Regions from separate parts of the Bacillus kalamii genome, predicted to be linked through region 4. Evidence: predicted binding sites of a transcription regulator. Region 4 holds the regulator's gene; each other region holds the start of a gene.

Region 1 (5,829 bases), on a different contig from region 4:
TTATAAGGGTTCTATGATTTTTGCATCGCATGACCATCAGTTTGTTGAAACAATCGCAAACCGTATTATCGAAATTACCCCTAAAGGCGTTGTCGATAAGATGATGACATATGATGAATATCTGGATAATAAAGAACTTCAAGACCAGATAGCTGAAATGTATAAATAAGCTAGCCAATAAAGGCAGGAAAAAACAGAGACTTAGCGAGTCTCTGTTTTTTCTATGCTTCTAATTGATCCATAAATGAACAAGGATTATTCAACTAACAATGGCCTTATCCTCTTGATGCAGCTTCTAAACGTTTCTGATTAACTATAACATTAACAGCCTGAATGGCATATTAATGATTCTCTCTTCCGCTAAGATCCTTCACTACGCTGCCTGCCATTTAATGAAACCGGATTTACCCTTTTATTATTTTGAGCGCCTATATTTTCTCATCTTGAATAATGCCGTTAGGATAAGGCAATACAGATTATAGGAGGTTTCATTTATGCTATCAAAACCAGTTCAAGATACTTTTATAGGCTACGAGAGCCTTTTGGAGCATATCAAGCTCCCTCTTTATCTTTCACAATTAATAAAAGAAGATGATCTAGAGGTCCTTCGCTCTTTCCTCGAAACATATGAATTCACAGATGGACGTCCATTGTTTGACGATTTCCGGTTCCATTTTTCATGTTTTAAAGCGGTTTACCATAATAACGATTTCCCTTTCCGCCTTTAAGTTGCTGCTGGCCAATAGAAATGATGAACAGATCACCGTTTCCGCCACTTTTTCTATCGTTCCAGAGATAATCCTATTCTGTAAACTCTTTTAAAACTATGTATTCATTTTCTCACAAAAAGGACCCTATTCATATGAATAGGGCCAAAGGAGATGATGATGTATATATAAAGGAGGTATTACACTCCCTTATAAGCTTTTTTATAGATTTCTGCCAACTCAGTAACAAGAGGCAATTTAGGGTTAGCTGTTGTACATTGATCTTCAAATGCCTTATCAGCCAAATAATCAACTTTACTGTTGAATTCTTCCTTAGATACGCCACAATCAGCAATGCTCATTGTTACGTTCATTTCTTTTGCCAGCTTGATGATTGCCTGTACAAGGCTCTCTACACCTTCTGCAGTGGTTTTGCATGGAAGTCCAAGCATCTTGGCGATTTGTGCATAACGTTGGTCTGCAATGAAATGCTCGTATTTAGGGAATGCAGTAAACTTTTTCGGTTTAGTTGCATTGTATCTAATAACATGAGGCATTAAGATGGCATTCGCTCTTCCATGTGGGATATGGAACTCTGCTCCCATCTTATGCGCAAGGCTATGGTTAATGCCTAAGAATGCATTGGCGAAAGCCATTCCGGCAATCGTAGATGCATTATGCATTTTTTCTCTAGCCAATTCGTCTGTGCTTCCATTGCGGTATGCACGAGGAAGATATTTGAATACTAATTCAATTGCCTTCATGCACAAACCATCCGTATAATCATTTGCCATATTTGATACATATGCTTCAATCGCATGTGTCAACACATCCAAGCCTGTATCAGCGGTAACAGATGGCGGTACGGTCATGACGAATTGCGGATCTATGATCGCCACATCCGGAGTCAACTCATAATCAGCCAATGGATATTTGACATTATTCTCTTTATCCGTAATAACTGAAAAGCTTGTTACTTCTGAACCCGTTCCGGAAGTAGTAGGGATTGCAACAAATTGAGCTGAATTTCCAAGACTAGGATACTTGAATACACGTTTGCGGATATCCAAGAATTTTTGTTTCAAGCCATGGAATGGAATTTCAGGATGCTCATAGAACAGCCACATTCCTTTTGCAGCGTCCATTGCTGAACCGCCACCCAATGTGATGATGCAATCCGGCTTGAATTCCTCCATCATTTTAGCGCCGCGCATTACTGTATCGATGGATGGATCCGGCTCAACATCTGAGAATATCTCACAATGGACATAATCAGGGCGCTTTCTTAAATAGTAGAGGATGCGGTCTACGTATCCTAAATCAACCATTCCAGGATCTGTTACGATAAAGGCTTTTGAAATGTTAGGCATTTTAGACAGATATTGAATGGAATTCTTTTCAAAGAAAATTTTAGGCGGAACTTTAAACCATTGCATATTTACGCTTCTTTTCGCCATTTTTTTGATATTCAATAAGTGGACAGATGTAACATTTGTGCTGACAGAGTTATTTCCGTAAGAACCACAGCCCAGTGTCAAGGAAGGCATATAAGAGTTATAAATATCTCCGATAGCACCTTGTGAAGAAGGAGCATTGACGATGATACGGCAAGCTTTCATGCGTAGGCCATATTTTTCGATTACTTCCTGATCTTCTGAATGGATGACAGCAGAGTGGCCGAGGCCTCCGAATTCAAGCATTTCGTCCGCTAAACGGATTCCGTCCTCAGTGCTCTTGGATTGGAAGCAAGCAAGTACTGGAGAAAGCTTTTCTCTTGATAACGGTTCTTGAGGACCTACAGACTTACACTCAACAATCAGGATTTTTGTATCTTCCGGCACTTTTATACCTGCCATTTCTGCAATCACAGCTGCTGGTTTACCGACAATATCGGCATTGACAGCGCAGGACTGTTCATTAATGACTAATTTTTCTAATTTTTTCTTCTCATCAGGTTTTACAAAATAGCAGTTATTGCTGATTAACTCATCTTTTACTTCCTGATAGATTTCTTTATCGATGATGACCGCTTGCTCAGAAGCGCAAATCATACCGTTGTCGAATGTTTTTGAAAGAATTAAATCATTGACAGAACGTTTGATGTTTGCCGTTTTTTCTATGTAGCATGGAACGTTCCCTGGCCCTACGCCAAGCGCTGGTTTTCCTGTACTGTATGCTGATTTTACCATTCCTGCGCCTCCTGTAGCCAACACTAGCGCTACATCTTTATGGTTCATCAATAGTTTTGTGCCTTCAATGGAAGGTTTTTCGATCCACTGGATACAATTTTCAGGAGCGCCTGCTTTTACAGCAGCATCTCTTAATATACGCGCAGCTTCTGAGCTGCATTTTTGTGCAGATGGATGGAAAGCAAAAATAATAGGATTTCTTGTTTTAATAGAGATGATCGCTTTGAACATCGTAGTGGATGTTGGATTCGTTACCGGTGTAACCCCAGCTACAACCCCAACTGGTTCAGCGATTTCATAAAGACCTTCTTGAGTGCGCTCGTTAATGATACCCACTGTCTTATCGTACTTAATATTATGGTAAACATATTCAGTGGCGAACATATTTTTTATGATTTTATCTTCGTACACGCCTCTGCCCGTTTCTTCAACAGCCATTTTAGCTAATCTCATATGCTGGTCAAGACCTGCAAGCGCCATTTCTTTCACGATGTTATCTATTGTTTCTTGATCAAGTTCCATAAACTCATTTAGGGCTTGTTTCCCCTTTTTCGCTAAGTCATTGATCATTGTTTCAACATTATTTTCTTCTTTCATTACTTCTGGTTTATTATCTTTTACAGCAACTGTCATTGTACATCTTGCCTCCTAAGAATAAATACATAGTGTAATACAAAAAGTTTGTGAAATATTGAGCATGTTTCTGTACAGATGGGTTTATCGGCTTCAGATTATTTCATCCACACGATCTGCACTCAGGATTTCGAGGTATTTTAGTGATAGAGATATCATTAATGATTCTTGCATTCTTTTTGATCAGACAAACATAATTCTTAGTCCAGATTATGCTTGGAATCTCTTCATTCTGTTCAAACTGCATAGCTTCAAACTTATCATTCATCATCTGTTCAAATTCATCTTGATTGTACATTTTCAAATCTGTACTGAATGGTTTCCATTCACAAATCAACATGGATCATCTCTCCTTTTATGTCTTGCTTCTCTCTCTACAGGCTTTATTATAAGCGAGAGTTATGAAGAAAAGATTGTGAAATATTGAACAAACTATGTCATTTTCATATTTGAACAAAAAATGCAAAAACAGAAAGCGCTTCCTTTTCTTATGAGACACCCCCTCCTAAAGAGAGGCTGCCTCCCATGGCTATTTCCATCCCAAGAAATCTAAAGGCGTAATAGTAGATTGTGTGTTTACTCTCTCAAAAACCTGGTCGAATAATGATTTCTCATTGATCGATAATTGATCAAAATCAAATTTTTTATACATGAAGCTTAATAAAGTGATATCTCTTAAGCGAAGAAAAAGGGGGATGGCTTCTATTTCTGTCTGTTCCAGGTCCTTCGCTTTCCGGTAGCCTTCCAGAAAATGTGTTAAAAAAAACTCCGTGAACCGTCTTGTTGCCTCTTTACTTGATAAATTGGCCCTCACAAGAGAATAATAGAGCGGAATAGCTATATCGCTCGCAAACCAATGATACGTGCAATCGTCAAAGTCAAAAACATTTAAATGGTTATTTTCTATCAAAAAATTGCCTGTATGAAGATCTGAATGGATGAGCCCGTAATTATTTTTTGTTACAGGGAAGGCATCTAGTTCACTGACGACCGAATCTGCATATTCCAGAATATGGATAGGTATCTTATCACCATTTGACTGTAAATTCAGCAGTTCTTCTTCTCTCCAACTCTTTCTTTTCGGTATAGATGCCACTGGCTCGTATCCAATTGCCAAAGAATGCATTTTTCCGATTGTATTTCCCCATTGTTCCAAAAATCTATGGTTTTCCATATCAGCGGTTTCAGCACGGCGGCCTGAGAGTTTCTCATAACAGGTGACGTAGAACTGACTCCCATTTTTTGTTTCTAACCCTTCAGCAAACTTATAATTTCTAGACTTAAATTGTTTATATACATGGATTCCATTTTCTTTTAGATATTGTACAAAATCACACTCTGCTTCCAATTGATCCAATGTACGATGGCTGCTGTGGGTAAACCTCAGGATCACCTGTCGCATTTGCCTTTCACCCTCGAAAATATAACTCTCGTACTCACCCAGCTTTTTTAGAGATTGGCTATTCATCCCAAACAAATCCGCACCGTATTCAATAATTTGCTGCGTAAATAATACCTCCACTTCCGTTTCCATCGAATCCCTTCTTTCATAGGCTTTCATACAGTATAATGTTAAATTCTATATATTCAAACAATATAAGCAACATTCTTTGTATATGTAAAAAGCCTGCCTTAAAATATAAGGCAAGCTTACGTAAAAAAACCATTCCGTAGCTAAGATTGGTATTGTACCAATAGCATAATGATTCTTTCATCAATACATTATAGTTCATTGACATATTCTGCAATCAAAAATCCCAATCAACTATAAGGTACTCAGTAAAAAATCCTATATTATATAAAACCCCTTCTTTAAGAAAAACATCCCCATTTTTCTTAACCGTTCCCAGTTCCATTGTTCTATTTTATTATATAATATTGTTTAAAGTTTGACAATTATGTGAATTGAATCACAATCAAATTGCCATTAAAGCATTTACCAACTATCAACATCTTCGTCCCAAGTAGTTTTCCTTGTCTCGCAAGAAAAAGAGTTGTCTTCATTTGCACAGCATCAAACTGAAAAACATCCCCTATTGGAGATGTTTTAGGGTTAAAAACGTATGGGTGTTACATAGAATAAGACAGCGAAAAAATGGGCAACCGAGCCGGCAAGGACAAATAAATGCCAGACAGCATGATGGAATAAAAATCCTCTCCACACATAGAATACAGCGCCTACTGTATAGAGTAGCCCTCCACATACAAGCAATGTGATCCCTGCAGCAGGAAGTGTTGCTGTCAATGGCCCCCAAGCTATGACGATCAACCAGCCCATCGCCACATACAAAATGGTGGAG
Region 2 (5,829 bases), on a different contig from region 4:
CGTTTGAGTCCATATAAATCAACTGTCTATTCTCTTCGCCTTCTTGCATAACTGCCTTTCCATAAAGAAAAACTGACACAATCTGCTTCAATTGTGATAAAGACAGCAGTTTTTGATTGGCGGGTCTGATGACTGCTCTTTTTTCAGTCTCCACTCCTGCTTCCATAAGGTCTTTAGTGTTTCTTAATATGTCGTTAGTTATCTGATTCAATGGGCTTCTTGAATCAAAAGAAATCCGCTTTGACAAAGCCACCTTTTTTCCTTTTGTGTTTAAATCTATATAAAGCTGATCTTTCTCTTCATTGGACAATCCAGACAGGCATTGAAATGTAATCCGAGTCTGTTCCAACAGTTCAATTAATTTATAATGCTCGCGCAGATTTCCTTCACCATCCACTTCCTCCACTTTCATATAATCTCCATTCAATTGCATGAAAGCTTTAAGGCGGTGGGATCCATCGATGACTTCATAACAACCAGGAACTCCTTCCCCTTCTACTTTGAATGTAATGGCTGCGACAATCGGAGGAAAATAAATGTCACCATTCAATACGTTATTTTTTATGTAATATCGGATTCGCCGAACATGGTTAGGAACCGTATCCCTGAGGATAAGATTACCATCCTGATACAATTGTTTTATTTCCTTTATCGTAAGCGCACCCATTGTCTGCCTTTTATCGAATACATTCTTTTCAATCATACGATCAGTCCTCCTCTTTTTTTCAACGTTTCAAGGAACTGTTGGCTTGTCCATTTGATCATATTGGAAACTGAATGGTTTTTCAGTTTTCTCGTCTCCCTGACGTATAAATGTGCAAACAACGGATCATCATTTTTCCATGTGCAATTCTTTTTCAAACCATCCAAAGCTGCAATCGCCTCATCGTAGGTATATCCGTAATCTCTTACAAGCTGAAATACTGTATATGCTAGTGATATTTGTATTCCAGTCAATCCACAGGCAAATTTCTTTCGGTTATGACCATTTTTAGGAAATATCTCAGTCCATTTAATAAAAAAAGAATAGGCAATCCTTTCTAAATCTTCTTTTTCGGCATATATGCAAGCTGGGCTAGCATTATATACATTGAGACAACCTTCAAATAACGCAATTAGGCACTTTCTCATAATTGGCAACGAGGTATAGGCTGAGCTATTGAAGCTGATTCTAGATAGATTCAGTTCTATCTCAAAATTCTCATGCAAACGGCAGGCAAGCTTTCTCGTCAAAGACGTATAAAAGTCTCTATGGTCATATTTCATGACCAATCCAGTATGTGCCTCCCTTCTTTCAGTATTCAAATCAGAGAACAACTGCCTTTCACTCTTTTGATCTAAGTGCAGATATATTTGCATAGCGATTGGATACGCTTTCAATTTATTGATCATTTTCATCTGTTCTTCTGCTTTTTCCAATTGCAGAAGATCTTCATGAATATCCTTCAGCACCTTTAAATGACTCAAACACGATTCCAAGGCTTTAAATCGATGTTGGCCATCCAGTATGTAGAGCGAGCTACCTGCTTCCAATTCCCAATCTCCCTCACTGTTGGGCATTATGCTTCCTCTTGCTGAAAAGATAAATGGTGAAAAGATGAATTCAAAATCGCTTTCTAAAGCCTTTAAGATAAACGATCTGATTTCTCCCCTTTTTTTGAGGTCCAGTTTTCGTTGAACATTTTCATCAATCTGAAAAATCGCCTCCAATGTAGCAAAGTTCATCTGGGTAATTAAGACTTCTTTACCAAATTGAGGGAAGGAAGTCCCCTTAATTTTAGAAACAACTGACGTATTGGACATTTAATCTCCTCCTTAAGTCATATTATCATCTGTAAATACTTGGAAGTAAATCATTAAATGTTCCACATTATAAATTTTCCGTTAAATCATTTTTATACTTAACTAACTTCGCTTCCTAAACATTGATTTTTTATTTTAATTCTGTATAATGTGCTTTTTTTTCGCAAAAGAGTAAATCTCGAAAAAATTCATTCATACAAAAAAATGACTGCATCATGTTTGTTCTTTTACTTTTAAACTTGTTTCTATGAAACTGTCATTTTTTTGCTTCCAGTTTCCGTAAACAAAGTTTTTCTCTATCCATACAGTCGATAATTCCTTTTGGTATAAATCGCAACTATAAAGTTTTTTCCTTATTTTTATCCTTTTAAAAATTGACAATATTTGTTCACATTTTCCATTTGCTCACCTTTTTACAAAATATATATAGTTTTCACCATTAACACATTACTAATATATCAATATTCAACATCTGTAAAATATTATGTTAAAATAATGTAAAATATTTCATTATTTATATTTAATTAACTTTTTTTCTGAAAAATCCAGTATTTCTAACCATTTCCTTCCTTCACAAAATTATCACAAATCTTTAATGTTTGAATTTTTAACTTTGAGTTAATATAGTATAACTACAGGTATGTGAATGCACTAACACTATACCTCAATAGTTACATGCATCTGGAGAATCTTCATATTCCGAATTTTGTCGATTTTCCGATTTGTGACGTCTATTTCTCTCATCGTTTAGAGATTTAAGAAGCACACTTATCACTTAAGAAAGGGGTACATTATGAAAAAGAAGTGGGCAATCATATTTGGTTCTTTTTTAACAATCCTTGCTCTATCAGGATGCGATTATAAAAGACCGCTCGTGTTTAGACCAAATGGTCCTGTTGCTCAAACACAAGCAAATACAATTAACTTTTCAGTAATCTTTATGATCATTATTCTGGTAGTTGTATGGGCGCTATTAGTTTACATGCTTATCAAATACCGGGCTTCAAAAGCTCCTAAAGATTATGAGCCGCCACATGATAAAGGGAATAAGTACCTTGAATTCACTTGGACAATTATTCCGATCATTATCGTGACGATCCTGTCTGTGGTAACAGTCGTAACCACAAACAAGGTGGAAAAAACTCCAGAAGGATATGAGAAGGATAAACCTTTAATTATTTATGCTTCATCTTCCAACTGGAAATGGCATTTCAGTTATCCGGAAGAAGGAATTGAAACAGTCAACTATGTGAACATCCCGACGAAGCGTCCGGTACAATTCCGCATTTATTCTTATGGTCCGATTACAAGTCTTTGGATTCCACAACTGGGCGGACAAAAATACGGTATGAGCAACATGGTTACCAAGCTGAACTTTGTAGCTGATAAACCGCAGTCCATGATGGGACGAAACTCCAACTTCAGCGGTCAAGGAACGGCCAAGATGGAATTCGAAGCACTATCAATGAGTCCTGCGGATTTCGAAGAATGGGTTAACGATGTAAAAACGAACGAAAAGAAACTAACAGAAAAAGAATTTAATAAACTATTAAAAACACCTTATGTCGGCAGAAAATCTTATTCTTCCACTCACTTGAAATTCAGTCCACCGCCTGTAGAGCATAAAAACATGAAAGGTATGGACATGGATAATATGGACGGCATGGACCATATGGATGATACGACGAATAAAGACGGAAGCGGCACTGACAAAAATGTGTTCGACAAAGAAAATAAAGGCAATGATGCTGGCGAGCACAGCAATCATTGATAATGTCCGAACCTATTACAGCAATTGAGAAAGGAGTTACAAACTGTGAATTGGGATCAATTTAAAGTAGAAATGAGTCCGATGATTTATGGTGCATACGTCAGTATTATTGTAGCTACACTGGCAATTTTAGTGGGTCTGACCTACTTTAAGAAATGGCGCTACTTGAAAGATGAATGGCTGACTACTGTTGACCACAAACGTATCGGGGTTATGTATATTATCTCCGCCCTGCTTATGCTATTCCGCGGAGGCGTAGATGCATTATTGATGAGAACACAGCTAGCAGCGCCGGATATGAAATTATTGAACGCGCAGCATTACAATGAAATTTTCACCACACACGGTGTTATCATGATTTTATTCATGGCGATGCCTTTTATTCTGGGATTGATGAACATCGTTATCCCATTGCAAATCGGGGCACGTGATGTTGCTTTCCCTTATTTGAATGCAATCAGCTTCTGGCTATTCTTTGCCGGGGCAATGCTTTTCAATATTTCATTCGTTATCGGGGGATCTCCCGACTCTGGTTGGTCTTCATACTTCCCATTGGCAAGTAATGAATTTAGCCCGACCGTAGGTAATAACTATTACAGTCTCGCGATTCAGATATCGGGGATTGGTACACTGATGACGGGTATTAACTTCATCGTTACCATTCTTAAAATGAGAGCTCCCGGTATGAAATTGATGAAAATGCCAATGTTCACTTGGTCTTCCCTGATCACTTGTATCATTATCGCATTTGCATTCCCAGTATTGACTGTAGCTCTTGCACTTATGATGTTTGACCGTTTATTCGGAACCCAGTTCTTCTCCATGGCAAATGGCGGTAACGACATGCTTTGGGCTAACTTATTCTGGGTATGGGGCCACCCTGAGGTTTATATTGTAATCTTGCCGGCCTTCGGTATCTTCAGTGAAATCATTTCGACTTTTGCGAAGAAAAACCTGTACGGCTATAAATCGATGGTTATCTCGATGGTTGCCATTTCCATGTTGTCATTCCTTGTATGGGTCCACCATTTCTATACAATGGGACAAGGCGCAATGGTCAACGGCTTCTTCTCGATCACAACGATGCTTATCGCAGTGCCGACCGGTGTTAAGATCTTTAACTGGCTGTTCACACTGCACAAAGGGAAAATTTCCTTCCCAACGCCAATGCTTTGGTCACTGGCTTTCATTCCGATCTTTACGTTCGGCGGCATTACAGGGGTTATGCTTGCCATGGCAAGTGCTGACTACCAATACCACAATACAATGTTCCTAGTGGCGCATTTCCACTACGTATTGATTCCTGGTACAGTATTCGGTGTAATCGCCGGCATGTACTTCTGGTTCCCGAAAATTTTCGGTTTCAGATTGAATGAAAAACTCGGCAAAATCAGTTTCTGGCTGATTGCCATCTGTTTCAATATTACGTTCCTTCCTCTATTCTTCTTAGGACTAGATGGTATGGCACGTCGCCAATACACATATTCAGCAGATTCTGGATTCTGGGGCTTGAACCTTACAGCAACAATTGGGGCTTTAGGTTTAACAGTCGGTTTCATCGTCCTTGTCTACAACATCTACTGGAGTGCCCGTTATGAGCCTAGAGATAAGACTGGCGACCCATGGGATGGAAGAACACTTGAATGGTCAACACCGAGCCCTATTCCGGCTTACAACTTTGCCATTCAACCTGTTATCCCTGAAGAAGTGGATCATTCTGATGCATTCTGGGACCACAAAAAAGGCTTTGTCAATGTTTTCAAGGATGGTTATGAGGAAATTCATATGCCGAATGGCAGCTTTAAACCATTCTTATTGTTTGTAGCATTCTTTGCTTTCGGATTCTTCATGGTATTCAGCATGTGGACTCCGGCAATCATTTTCGGCGTAGCTATTGCCGCCCTATTGATTGCACGTTCATTCCAAATCGATCACGGATTCCATATTTCAGCTAAAGAACTGGAAGAGACGGAAAGAAAATTGAGAGGTGAGACCCTATGAAGATAAACTCATCCTTACCGCTTGAATATAGTACAGAACAAAACCGTTTGCGTATCTTTGGTTTCTGGGTCTTCCTTGCAGCTGAAGTTGTATTGTTTGCCACTTTGTTTACGGTATATGCGATTCTTCACACAGGTACTGGCTCAGGCCCTACCGGCAAAGATATTTTTGAAATTTCCGGAGTCATCTGGGAGACATTCATACTGTTAACCAGTAGTTTTACAATCGGCTTGGCTGTCAACGCTATGCGCCTT
Region 3 (5,829 bases), on a different contig from region 4:
TTCAACTTAGGACTTGCAGAAACAGAACGTCCTGAGCTTTTGACTCGTACGTTTGACCGCGAGATGCTTGTTAAAAATATCGGCACATACAACTACCATTTATATGATGCCTATTTAGCGACAAAAACATCCGCACAGCGTGCAATGGCTGACGGAAGTGAATTGGCTGAAATTGAGAACTACTCAAATGCCAATTATAAAGAGCCGAATAAAGACACATTCGGTATCGCCAAAAATAAGAACGTTATTCTGATTAGTTTGGAAAGTTTGCAGAGTTTTGTGATTAACAACCAATTATATGGCGAGGAAATTACGCCATTCTTAAATAAGTTCATTAAAGAGAGCTATTACTTCGATAATTTCTATCATCAAGTTGGACAAGGAAAAACATCGGACTCAGAATTCCTTCTGGAGAATTCGTTATATCCGATCGGCCGAGGTTCCGTATTCTTCACCCATTCACAGAATGAATATACAACCTTTGCCGAATCACTGAAGAACAAGGGATATAATACAGCCGCACTCCATGCGAACAATAAAAGTTTCTGGAATCGCGATGTTATGTATAAAGCGCTTGGCTATGACAGATACTACAATATTGAAGATTATGATGTAAATGAACAAAACTCAGTCGGTTGGGGCTTGAAGGATAAAGATTTCTTTACACAATCCATGGCCCACCTGAAAGAATTGGAAGCTCAAGGTGCCCCATTCTATGCGAAGTTCATTACATTAACAAACCATCATCCATATACGCTGGGTGAAGAGGATGCAACTATCGGCAAATTTGATTCTAATTCAAAGACGCTTAATAATTACTTCCAAACGGTACGCTATATGGACGAAGCTGTTGAACAATTCATTAATGGCTTGAAGACAGAAGGACTTTATGAAAACTCGATCATAGTCATGTACGGTGACCATTATGGTATTTCTGAAAACCACAACGTAGCTATGGCAAAGTATTTGAATAAAGACAGCATCAACGGTTTTGATTCTGCTCAATTACAGCGTGTACCACTGATTATCCATGTCCCTGGCCAAAAAGGACAGGTCATCTCTAAAGTATCCGGCCAAATTGACTTAAAGCCGACAATATCGGATTTGCTTGGAATCGATACAAAAGGCAGCATCCAATTGGGGACAGATATATTCTCTAAAGATAAGCTTGATTTTACTGTATTCCGTGATGGCAGCTTCATTACAAAGGATTACGTGTATACAGGTGAAACGCTGTACGACAAAAAAACCGGTGAAGTCATTCCGGATAAGTCGGTAGCAAAACCATATATCGATAAAGCACAGCAAGAGCTGGAATACTCAGATAAGATTATATATGGCGACTTGCTCCGTTTTACTCAGCAGGGCCAGCAGCACATAGCAAATTAAGATATCATGCAAAAACCTCTTAGCACTCCTGCTAAGAGGTTTTTTAGATACAAAATAAAAAGGGATACAAAGGTGAACTCCTTTGCATCCCTTAGTATGGGTTGTGAGGGGATCGAACCCACGACCCGCTGATTAAGAGTCAGCTGCTCTACCAACTGAGCTAACAACCCGTTGTTTCTGTGAAACAATATATATATTATAACGCTATAAAATTAAGTGTAAAGAAATGCGCTTGTTATTTCAGAAAATAACAAAGAGGAAAGATGAAAAGGAAGAAACCCACATTGATAGTGGGTTTCTTTCTTTTGGAAAACTAGCCGATCATAGTCATATGTTCTTTCAAGATACTTTCAGACTGGCGGAATTTGTTCATTTCTTCGTCAGTTAAACGAAGTTCAACGACTTCTTTTACACCGTGGCGTGTAATAATGGCTGGTACGCCCATACAAATGTCCTTCATGCCATATTCACCATTCAATATAGTGGAGACGGCAATAATTTTATGATCATCATTGAAAATAGAGCGTGTGATATAGGCAATTGCATTACCGATGCCATAATAAGTGGTCCCTTTACGATTCAGGATTTCAAATCCTGCTTTTCGGACCTGGTCTGTAATTTCATCCAAATCGATATTGCTGAATTTTTCTTTGTGCTCATCAAGAATTTGCATGAATGGTTTCCCGCCGATCGTTAAGTGGGACCAAGCGACAAATTGGGAATCGCCATGTTCACCCATTGTATATCCGTGAATACTGCGAGGGTCTACATCGATATGCTGTGAAAGGATGGATTTCAAACGGGATGAATCTAAAGAAGTACCTGTTCCAAGCACTTGGTTTCTTGGCAGTCCGGATTCTTTCCATACAAGATAGGTGATTATATCGACCGGATTGGAAGCTACTAAGAAAATGCCTGAGAACCCGCTCTTCATGACTTCTGTAACGATGGATTTGGCGATCTTCGCTGAAATTTCCAATGTATCGAGCCGTGTCTGGCCAGGCTTTGGGGGTCCGCCTGCCGTAATAATAATGATATCCATATTTTTGCAATCATCGTACGTGCCTAAATGGACTTTTGTGCGGGAAGATGTGAAATCTACGCAATGTTGAAGATCCATCACTTCGCCAAGAGCTCTTTCTGTGTTTACATCGATCAATACTAATTCATCGACAATATTTTGGTTAACGATTGAATAGCCGGCGCTGGCCCCGACGAAGCCTGTGCCGATAATGGCTACTTTTCTTGTGGAACGTATCATAATATGTCTTCTCTCCTCTATAGGTTGTTTCCTTTATTTTCTGATTTATCAATATGCGAATCATGCAGCCTTCACCATCAAGAATAGCTGTGAAGTACTGAACATAAAACGTATACATGAATTATATGGTGTAAATCCACTGTGTGAGAATAGTTTTGACTGTACATTTTTTCTTTATGACTTTTTTTTGTATGAAGTCAGATTTTACAGAAAAAAAGTGCAAGAAAGAGCATCCATCAATAATTGTCCGTTCGTATCTATATAAAAGATGATAGAAGAATATTGAGGTCGTTGGCAGAGATAGATTTTTTTAAGCATACTCGGGTGAATCAGTTAAAAATCCGCTTAGGCGGATATTAAAAAAGGATATGAATGTGTTAAAATTTAACAATAATCAAGAAAGGTGTGATGTAAATGGAAAGTGTACATAGCAGCAGTCTGAAGAAAAATGCAATTGAGGTCCACTACGGGTAATCCATTTTATTTGGTTGATTACCCGTCATATTGGTTCACTAATGGAGGGTATATATGTTAAATAATCAAGGTTTTAATGTATGGGCAGCTTATTATGATAATACAGTTCAGGTCAGTGAAGAAAACAACCAATACCCCTTTGCCGGGTACACACACATCTTGGATATGATATGTAACGAAGTGATGCAGAAAAAGAATTCTTCTGTTTTGGACATTGGATTTGGAACAGGCATACTATCCAGCAAATTATATGAAAATGGACACCGTATCGATGGAATAGATTTTTCCACAGACATGATCGCCATTGCCCAACCCAAAATGCCAAAGGCGAATTTGTTGGAGTGGGATATATTGAATGGAATGCCTGAAGCTTTTTATGGAAACACGTATGACTATATTATTAGCACCTACACATTGCACCATTTTACAGATGAAAAGAAAGTATCCATTATCAATACCCTATTATCTATGTTGAATAAAAACGGCAAAATATGCATTGGCGACATTTCTTTTGAAACAAGAGAAAAACTTGAAAAGTGCCGGCAAGAAAATGTGGAGTTTTGGGATAATGAGGAATTTTATTTCGTTTATAACGAAATAAATATTTTACTGAAAGGTTCATGTATTTGTGAATTTTACCCACTATCTCTTTGTGGAGGAGTAATGATAATCACTAAATAAAATAGGGTGTTAATAAGAGCAAAAGAAGCGTTCCAAAGATAGGAACGCTTCTTTCATTTATTTCAACTGGATTGTGAATGTTTTGGCTGGCGTAATTTCGGCATGTGAATCTCCATCGGAAACGGGGGATGTGGTAAATGTGAAAGAAGTTAGGTCCTTAAGATTTTCACCCCGATCATTCAATAAACCTACTATTCCTTTCCGTTCTTCATTTGCCCGATAATCAATTTTGCTGACGGAAGAGGTCCCCATAAACGTATCTTCCGAGAAAATGAAATTCTTATCGGGTACATCATATGAAGTGCCGCCGGGATTGAAGGTAACCCTTTCCAAACTGAAAAATTGGATTTCTTTTGTTGATGTATTTTTTGCCTGATAGGTCAGCTCTATATACGCAATTCCTTTATCATCGATTTCACTCTTTGAATAGGCAACTTTTTGGTCCATTTCTTCCATGCTCAGATGATCATCTTGATAAGCTTCCATTGCCTCTTCATACGTTAATCCGGTATATTGCGACAATAGTTCTTTTGTGTCATCTGTCAGACCATCCATTGAAATAATCCGTACATTCTTAACTGTGATGGACATAGGATAAACGTTGAATGTTTGATTGATTGTATAGTCCTTCAATAAAGTATAGGTACCCCAGTTTTTTTGTTTGATTTTTTGCCCTTCTGAAGTCAGTTTTTCAGGTCCATATTCATCAGTGACAGGTACGTTTTCTTTCTTCTTTTCATGCGATTGGGATGTGGAAGAAGTGTGTGTTTTTTCATCATTCGTTCTGTTGTTGACAAGAAAGAATATCAAAGCCGCCGCCAGAATGATGCAAAGCAATAAAATAATCAAGCCCCTTTTGTTTTTGAACATGTTGGAATCCTTTCGATATGTATTCGTATGTGGAGAGATATTGCTTCTCCAGTTACAACTATACCTTTTTTAGGGAGAAATGTAGAGGATGTCCCCTTTTGAAAAGGAAGGATTCCATGTTCAAAATCATGAGAGTAAAGAAATAGGTACTTTCATTGTGGCAGTATTGGAGGCCACGATGATTAATGGCGGAATGTTACAGACAGTTAATTTACTGAACAGAGTTATTCTATTGGAGAAATGGGCTGTAGCAATTAGCCCATTTGTGCTTGAAAAAATATCGCCGGAAGACGATGATTTTTTCCTCATTAAGCCGAAACATTCCGCTTTTTATGAAACTGCATTGAATACATTGCTATACCAGCTGGTTGCCAAGCACGTCATTTTAACAGGGATTGCAGGCAATATTTGTGTGCTCTTCAGTGCCAATGAAGCCTATATCCGTGAATATAACATATATGTACCGGCCGATTGCATAGCCTCCAATACAAAAGAAGAGAACGATTTTGCTCTCCGCATGATGAAAGAGGTTCTCGGAGCTGATATAAAAGCCAGCAATTACATTTCATTCGTTGATGAATTTTGGTTTATGGCGGAGGGAATAACTGGATAATATTGGATAACATATTTACAGTTCTACTTCCAATACTATCTTTGTAAAGAGAAACTCTTCAAGGAGGCGTCATCATGACTGTCATTAATAATGTCAAAACAACTCTTGCCGGTCTAAAAACTGCCCAAGCTAGCTTTGAGACCTTTGCTTTAAGCACTGATAATCAGGAAGCGAAACAGTTATACCAAAATGCTGCGACGCAAACACAGGCCATCGTGGATAGTCTGTATCCCCGTGTCGAGCAGATGGAGAAAGAAGAGCCTCAATACAAGCAGTAAGCCTCGAAGGGTTGGTTGTTGCAGCCAACCCCTTCTTGTATGGCAAGAAGGGTAGTGACGTCCGTTAGATGGCCTATTTTTTAATAAGTGTGCGGATCATGCTCCATTTATTTGCGCTTTGTTCCATAAATGACGAAGCTTCAACGATTCGCGATTTGGATGACTATAATGCACTTGCCAATATAAAGAATATACATATGAAACGCATGCGGGAAGAACCTGATGGGAAAATAGGGGAAGCTCGGCTGAACCAATTTTAAAAA
Region 4 (5,829 bases):
TTTAGCACCCATGTTTTCGAATGCATCTTCAAGCTCGATTTCTTTAGCGATCGTTACACCGTCATTTGTGATAAGCGGTGAACCGAATTTCTTTTCAAGAACCACGTTGCGTCCTTTTGGTCCAAGAGTTACTTTTACTGCATTTGCAAGAGCATCTACACCACGAAGCATTGAACGGCGTGCTTCTTCACTGAACTTAATATCTTTAGCCATGTTTCCATTACCTCCCTAAATTTTTAAACGTTTCGTATAAGTATGGTTTTGATTAACCGATAATTGCCAATATGTCGCTTTCGCGTAAAATTAAGTATTCAGTACCTTCATATTTCACTTCAGTACCTGCATATTTTGAGAAGATGATACGATCGCCAACAGCAACCTCTGGAGCAACCCGCTCGCCATTATCAAGTACATTTCCTGCGCCTACAGCAATTACTTTACCTTCTTGAGGCTTTTCCTTTGCAGTATCAGGCAGTACGATACCGCTTGCAGTTTTTTCTTCAGATTGAACTAGTTCAATAATAACGCGATCTCCTAATGGTTTTAACAAGAAAAACACCCTCCTCAATTTTAACTCACGATAGATTATCTATTAGCACTCAACACTAATGAGTGCTAACACAATTATTATCATAATGAAATTTGCTCTTTTTTTCAAGTATTTCACTTTAAAAAAAATCCCCGTTTTTTCTACATGATTTGCCATTTGCCTCAACAAATTGATGTAACCTTCTACAGTATGGGCCATAAAAGGCATTACTATTACAATCCTAAGCAAGCAATTAACCGGAATCGTTTGTAACCTTTCCCTAAAAAGAAGTACAATACTCATAAGTGCTTTTTTAAAGGAGTTAACTCAGTGAAAAAAGAATATATATTGATTTTAATCACTTATGTGTGTATGCTTTTATCGCCATTTTTCGGGACACCGCTCTTTACGTTCATATGGAAGATGGCCGGGGTGCCTGAACAGAAGGCAATCCTTAATGGTTATGCGTATTGGTCCATTTTCGCTTTCCTGGCAACTTTGTTCATCATCCTGTGGCTGCTTCGGAAAGAACGCTCTGCCGGTGAAGGCAACCTCCGCGACAAACCGAAAGCATCCGTTGGCATTTCCATCGCCTGGGCGATCGGCGGAATTTTCATCGCGATATTCGCTCAGAATATCGCCGTCCGAATTGAACAATTGGTTGGCATAAATACCGTATCGGAAAACACGTCATTCATTATGCAAATGATTAAGAGCATCCCTCTTTTCGTTATCTTAACCAGCATAATTGGCCCAATTCTTGAAGAGATTGTGTTTCGGAAAATCATTTTCGGAACCATATACAAAAAGTATAACTTCTTCATTTCTGCTTTGGTCAGCTCGGTCATTTTTGGATTGGCGCACAGGGAGCTGCCGCATATCCTGCTTTATTCAGCCATTGGGTTCACATTTGCCTTTCTCTATGTACGGACGAATCGCATATTGGTCCCCATCTTCGCCCATGTCATGATGAACACGCTGGTTGTCATCGTCCAATTGAAGTACGATGATATCATGCAATCTATTGAAACCGTACAAAGCATTATTGGAGGAATATTATGAGACGTCAATCACCTTTAGCCTCTGGCTTGCTGTATATAGTTCTTGGCATCGTCTTCACGTTCCTGGCCATCAACTACGTATCACAGGATGGCTGGAACTTATTTTCTTTTTTAATCGTCTTTCTTGCCACAATCGATTTTGGGACAGGCATCCGGCTGCTTATGCTCCATTTCCGTCTGATGCGTATGAAAAAGAAATAAAAAAGTATACAAAAAAACCGATCCTAGCATGATCGGTTTTTTCATGTTCAATTCTCGAACAATGGTGTTTCATCATCGGTATGATGAGTATCCTCCATCGGATAATGCTTCAGAAAATAGACAAGCGACTGCAATTCAACGGCAAGATCGATATGGTGCACACGAATGGAAGCAGGCACATTTAATCGCGCAGGCGTAAAATTCAGGATTCCCTGCACATTGGAATGGACAAGACGATCTGTAATTGGCTGTGCCACTTTAGCAGGCACTGTCAAAATCGCAACAGAAACTCCCTCTTTCTGAAGGCGTTCCTCCATTTCATCCATATGATAAATTTCTACTTCCCCTATCTTCGTACCCACTTTATCCTCCGAAACATCAAAAGCCATTTCGATTTTCGTATTATTATTTTTCAAGAAATTATAGTGCAAAAAAGCGGTCCCTAAATTCCCTACCCCGATCAACGCAACTTTGGTCAGCTCATCCTGGTCAAGTGTTTTACGGAAAAAAGATAATAAATAATTGACATTATAGCCATAGCCTTTCTTGCCAAGCGCTCCAAAGTACGAAAAATCCCTGCGGATAGTTGCTGAATCCACTTTTACCGCTTCACTTAATTCTGCGGAAGAAACTCTTTGTTTTCCTGATGAATGCAAATTCTTTAAGAACCGATAATACAACGGTAAACGCTTCGCCGTTGCTTGCGGGATTTTTAATGTATCATGCGGCATAAATAACTCCCCCCAATATATTCTGCTCATTCTTACTAATTTTTGTCTATAATAATCAGGGTCTGATGATACTCCTTTTTTTCCTAAATAAAAGGCTTAACCTTTTGATTAGGAAGTAATTGACCGTTCGGAGTAAGTAAAGCTCACTGCGCAAATGCGCATCCCTGTTAACGCTTTCATTCCCGTACTGTCCCCTATCGCCTTTTTATCCGTTATTGTCAAACATAATCAAAAATTTTGATTTTTCAACAACTAATAGGTGCATGGTTTATCCATGGACATAACAGGATAGCAACATAATAGCACGTAACTTGCTGTATAACCAAACAGTACACGGATGGAATGTTTGTATGTGCACTCTTACTGATGTGAATGTCTATTGATAGTTGCCGGACTGATCTGAACGTGCAGATTAGCCCCTACGTTAAATCATACACTATTTTCCTTTCTTTGTGCAAAAGTTTGTATTGCATTTCACAAAAGAAGCTTTACATAATTGCCCATTGACCCTTTTATCGTTTACACTACAACTATGACAACCGAGGTGAAAAAATTATGATCGTTCTACAAGTTAATAGAATCTCTAAATACTTTGGGGCTGAAAAAGTCCTTTCTGATATAAAACTGGAAGTCCAGCAAAGGGACCGCATCGGCTTGGTCGGAAGAAACGGAGCCGGAAAATCAACTCTCCTGAAAATCATCGCAGGGCAATTATCCTATGATGGAGGAGAAATAATCAAACCAAAAGACTTAACGTTCGGTTATTTAGCTCAAAATACAGGCCTTGAATCGGATAAGACCATATGGGAGGAGATGCTGACTGTCTTTGCCCATCTGATTGATCTGGAAAGAAAGCTCCGTTCGCTTGAGGAAAAAATGACTCTACCGGAAACATATAATAATGAAGTGCTCTACCAGCAAATCATGCGTGAATACGATGAGTTACAAATTGCCTTTAAGGAAAAAGGGGGCTATCAGTATGAAGCAGATATCCGCTCCGTCCTGCATGGCCTTCAATTCCAGCAATTCGATTACGAAACACCCGTCTCTTCTTTAAGCGGCGGGCAAAGGACAAGATTGGCGTTAGGGAAGCTCCTGCTTTCGCAGCCCGATTTGTTGATTCTGGACGAACCTACGAACCATCTGGATATCGAAACGCTGACATGGCTGGAACAATACCTTCTTGGTTACAAGGGTGCTGTTTTGATTGTTTCCCATGACCGCTACTTCATGGATAAAGTAGTATCTGTTATTTATGAAATTTCACGTACTACAAGCAAGAAATACCATGGCAATTACAGCTACTATCTGGAAGAAAAAGCAGCTAATTATGAGCGAGAAATGAAGCTGTATGAGAAACAACAGGATGAAATTGCGAAACTGAATGATTTTATCCAAAAAAATATTGCCCGTGCGACGACAACGAAGCGGGCCCAAAGCCGCAGGAAGCAACTGGACCGTATGGAGGTAATGGATCGTCCATTAGGAGACGAAAAGTCGGCTTCTTTTACCTTCCGGATGACAAAGCAAAGCGGCAACATTGTCGCAAACATCACTGATGCGAGCGTTGGATATGAAGGACAGCCTATCTCGCGCAATATCAACATTGCCATTTCAAAGGGCGACAGTATCGCCCTCGTCGGACCGAACGGCGTCGGTAAAACCACTTTATTAAAAACCGTGCTGAATAAGCTTCCTTTATTGAAAGGGCATGTTGATTTCGGATCGAATGTCGTTATCGGCTATTATGACCAGGAGCAAGCAAACCTTACTTCAAATAAACGAGTATTGAACGAACTGTGGGATGAATATCCGACAACCAATGAAAAAGACATCCGCACAGTGCTTGGAAATTTCCTATTTTCAGGTGATGATGTTCTAAAACCTGTTTCTACGCTCAGCGGAGGAGAAAAAGCCCGCTTAGCCTTATCCAAGCTTATGATGCAGGGCGCAAATTTCTTAATATTGGACGAGCCTACCAACCATTTGGATCTCGATAGCAAAATCGTCTTGGAAAATGCGCTAGTTGAATTTCCGGGCACTATCTTATTTGTATCCCATGACCGTTATTTTATTAATCGCATTGCTTCTAAGGTGATTGAGTTATCCACAGATGGCAGTGAAGAATTCCTTGGTGACTATGATTACTTTGTGGAAAAGAAAGCAGAAAAAGCAGCGCATGAACTATATGATCAAGCACAGGCAGCTACCACTGCTTCAGTTCCCCAAGATGATAAAGGCAGTTATCAGCAAGATAAAGAAGTGAAAAAGAGACAACGGCAAATTTCCCGGAGAATCGAGGAAATCGAAGGGCAAATGGAAGAGTTGGAGCTGAAGATAGCCAAACAGAATGAGTTATTATGCGATCCGGCTGTTTATCAGGACCATGAGCAAGTTCTTACTATTAACGAAGTGCTCGATCAATCCAATAAAGAACTTGACCAGCTGATGGAGGAATGGGGACAACTCGAGGAAGAACAAAATTCTTTATAGTAACAGAGAACTATTTATCCAGAGCAAATCGCTCTGGATATTTCTTTCGGCATAAATATTCAGAATTCTGTGGATAAATAATATATATACACAACTAACTGTGAACAACTCGATTTTATTGTGGATAAATGTACGAATAAGTGTGAATAATGTGGAAAAGTCTAAAATAAGTCATTTTAAACGTATTTTATTTGTGGACAATAATGGTGATAACTTTTGTCTTTTGTGGATGAAACGTGAATAACTTTTTCTTAAAAACAAAAAAGGCGATAGGCCTAAAAGCCTATCGCCGATTATTATAGTTGTTCAAGATCCAAACCTGGATTTGCATTCAAATCATATCCTGAACGCTTTCCTTTTTCAAACATGACACTGCCCACTGCGGCAATCATTGCTGCATTGTCCGTGCATAGCGATAAAGGAGGGATAATTAATTCTACATCCTCGATTTCTTTAAATGCACTTTCCAATTCAGCTCTTAATCCCTTATTGGCCGCCACTCCGCCAGCCAGCAACACTTGTTTCACTTTATATTGCTCACATGCTTTCAACGTTTTTGTAACCAACACTTCGATTACACTGCTTTGGAAGCTCGCAGCCAAATCTTCTGGTTTGATTGTTTCCCCTCTTTGCTCGGCATTATGCACTGTGTTGATGACAGCCGATTTTAAACCGCTAAAGCTGAAATCATATGAGCCTTCTTCGAGCCATGCACGCGGCAGCTTGATAGAGGGTTCCCCTTCATGAGCAAGCCTGTCTATATGAGGGCCTCCAGGGTATGGCAGGTTCAATGTTCTTGCCACCTTATCATATG

Evidence for each region. Region 4 encodes Rex, which represses fermentation and respiration genes when NADH is low (regulators of the CRP and FNR family bind a similar motif). Its sites were predicted from a motif close to TTGTGAAATATTTCACAA; they were not measured.
Region 1: adhE (bifunctional acetaldehyde-CoA/alcohol dehydrogenase) is a predicted target of Rex. The motif match lies at 3,578-3,595, and genes of this name have one in related genera.
Region 2: qoxA (cytochrome aa3 quinol oxidase subunit II) is a predicted target of Rex. The motif match lies at 2,299-2,316, and genes of this name have one in related genera.
Region 3: ABC357_RS00495 (L-lactate dehydrogenase) is a predicted target of Rex. The motif match lies at 2,738-2,755, and genes of this name have one in related genera.

What each region holds. Positions count from the first base shown of each region.
Region 1 covers NZ_JBDFMI010000001.1:1,541,847-1,547,675, reverse strand. Annotated here, with positions in the region: gene ABC357_RS07795 (ABC-F family ATP-binding cassette domain-containing protein) at 1-169, shown strand, start outside; gene ABC357_RS07790 (hypothetical protein) at 495-728, shown strand; gene adhE (bifunctional acetaldehyde-CoA/alcohol dehydrogenase) at 908-3,493, opposite strand; gene ABC357_RS07780 (hypothetical protein) at 3,633-3,869, opposite strand; gene ABC357_RS07775 (phosphotransferase enzyme family protein) at 4,059-5,063, opposite strand; gene trhA (PAQR family membrane homeostasis protein TrhA) at 5,583-5,829, opposite strand, start outside.
Region 2 covers NZ_JBDFMI010000001.1:2,504,120-2,509,948, forward strand. Annotated here, with positions in the region: gene ABC357_RS12405 (DNA sulfur modification protein DndB) at 1-703, opposite strand, end outside; gene ABC357_RS12410 (DNA sulfur modification protein DndB) at 700-1,803, opposite strand; gene qoxA (cytochrome aa3 quinol oxidase subunit II) at 2,597-3,574, shown strand; gene qoxB (cytochrome aa3 quinol oxidase subunit I) at 3,620-5,575, shown strand; gene ABC357_RS12425 (cytochrome c oxidase subunit 3) at 5,572-5,829, shown strand, end outside.
Region 3 covers NZ_JBDFMI010000001.1:92,744-98,572, forward strand. Annotated here, with positions in the region: gene ABC357_RS00485 (LTA synthase family protein) at 1-1,389, shown strand, start outside; tRNA gene ABC357_RS00490 (tRNA-Lys) at 1,487-1,559, opposite strand; gene ABC357_RS00495 (L-lactate dehydrogenase) at 1,703-2,650, opposite strand; gene ABC357_RS00500 (class I SAM-dependent methyltransferase) at 3,179-3,805, shown strand; gene ABC357_RS00505 (hypothetical protein) at 3,863-4,675, opposite strand; gene ABC357_RS00510 (cysteine hydrolase family protein) at 4,764-5,288, shown strand; gene ABC357_RS00515 (DUF1657 domain-containing protein) at 5,363-5,566, shown strand; gene ABC357_RS00520 (hypothetical protein) at 5,665-5,826, shown strand.
Region 4 covers NZ_JBDFMI010000006.1:915,844-921,672, reverse strand. Annotated here, with positions in the region: gene groL (chaperonin GroEL) at 1-213, opposite strand, end outside; gene groES (co-chaperone GroES) at 266-550, opposite strand; gene ABC357_RS22455 (CPBP family intramembrane glutamic endopeptidase) at 860-1,591, shown strand; gene ABC357_RS22450 (YdiK family protein) at 1,588-1,791, shown strand; gene ABC357_RS22445 (redox-sensing transcriptional repressor Rex) at 1,839-2,522, opposite strand; gene ABC357_RS22440 (ABC-F family ATP-binding cassette domain-containing protein) at 3,078-5,015, shown strand; gene tsaD (tRNA (adenosine(37)-N6)-threonylcarbamoyltransferase complex transferase subunit TsaD) at 5,312-5,829, opposite strand, start outside.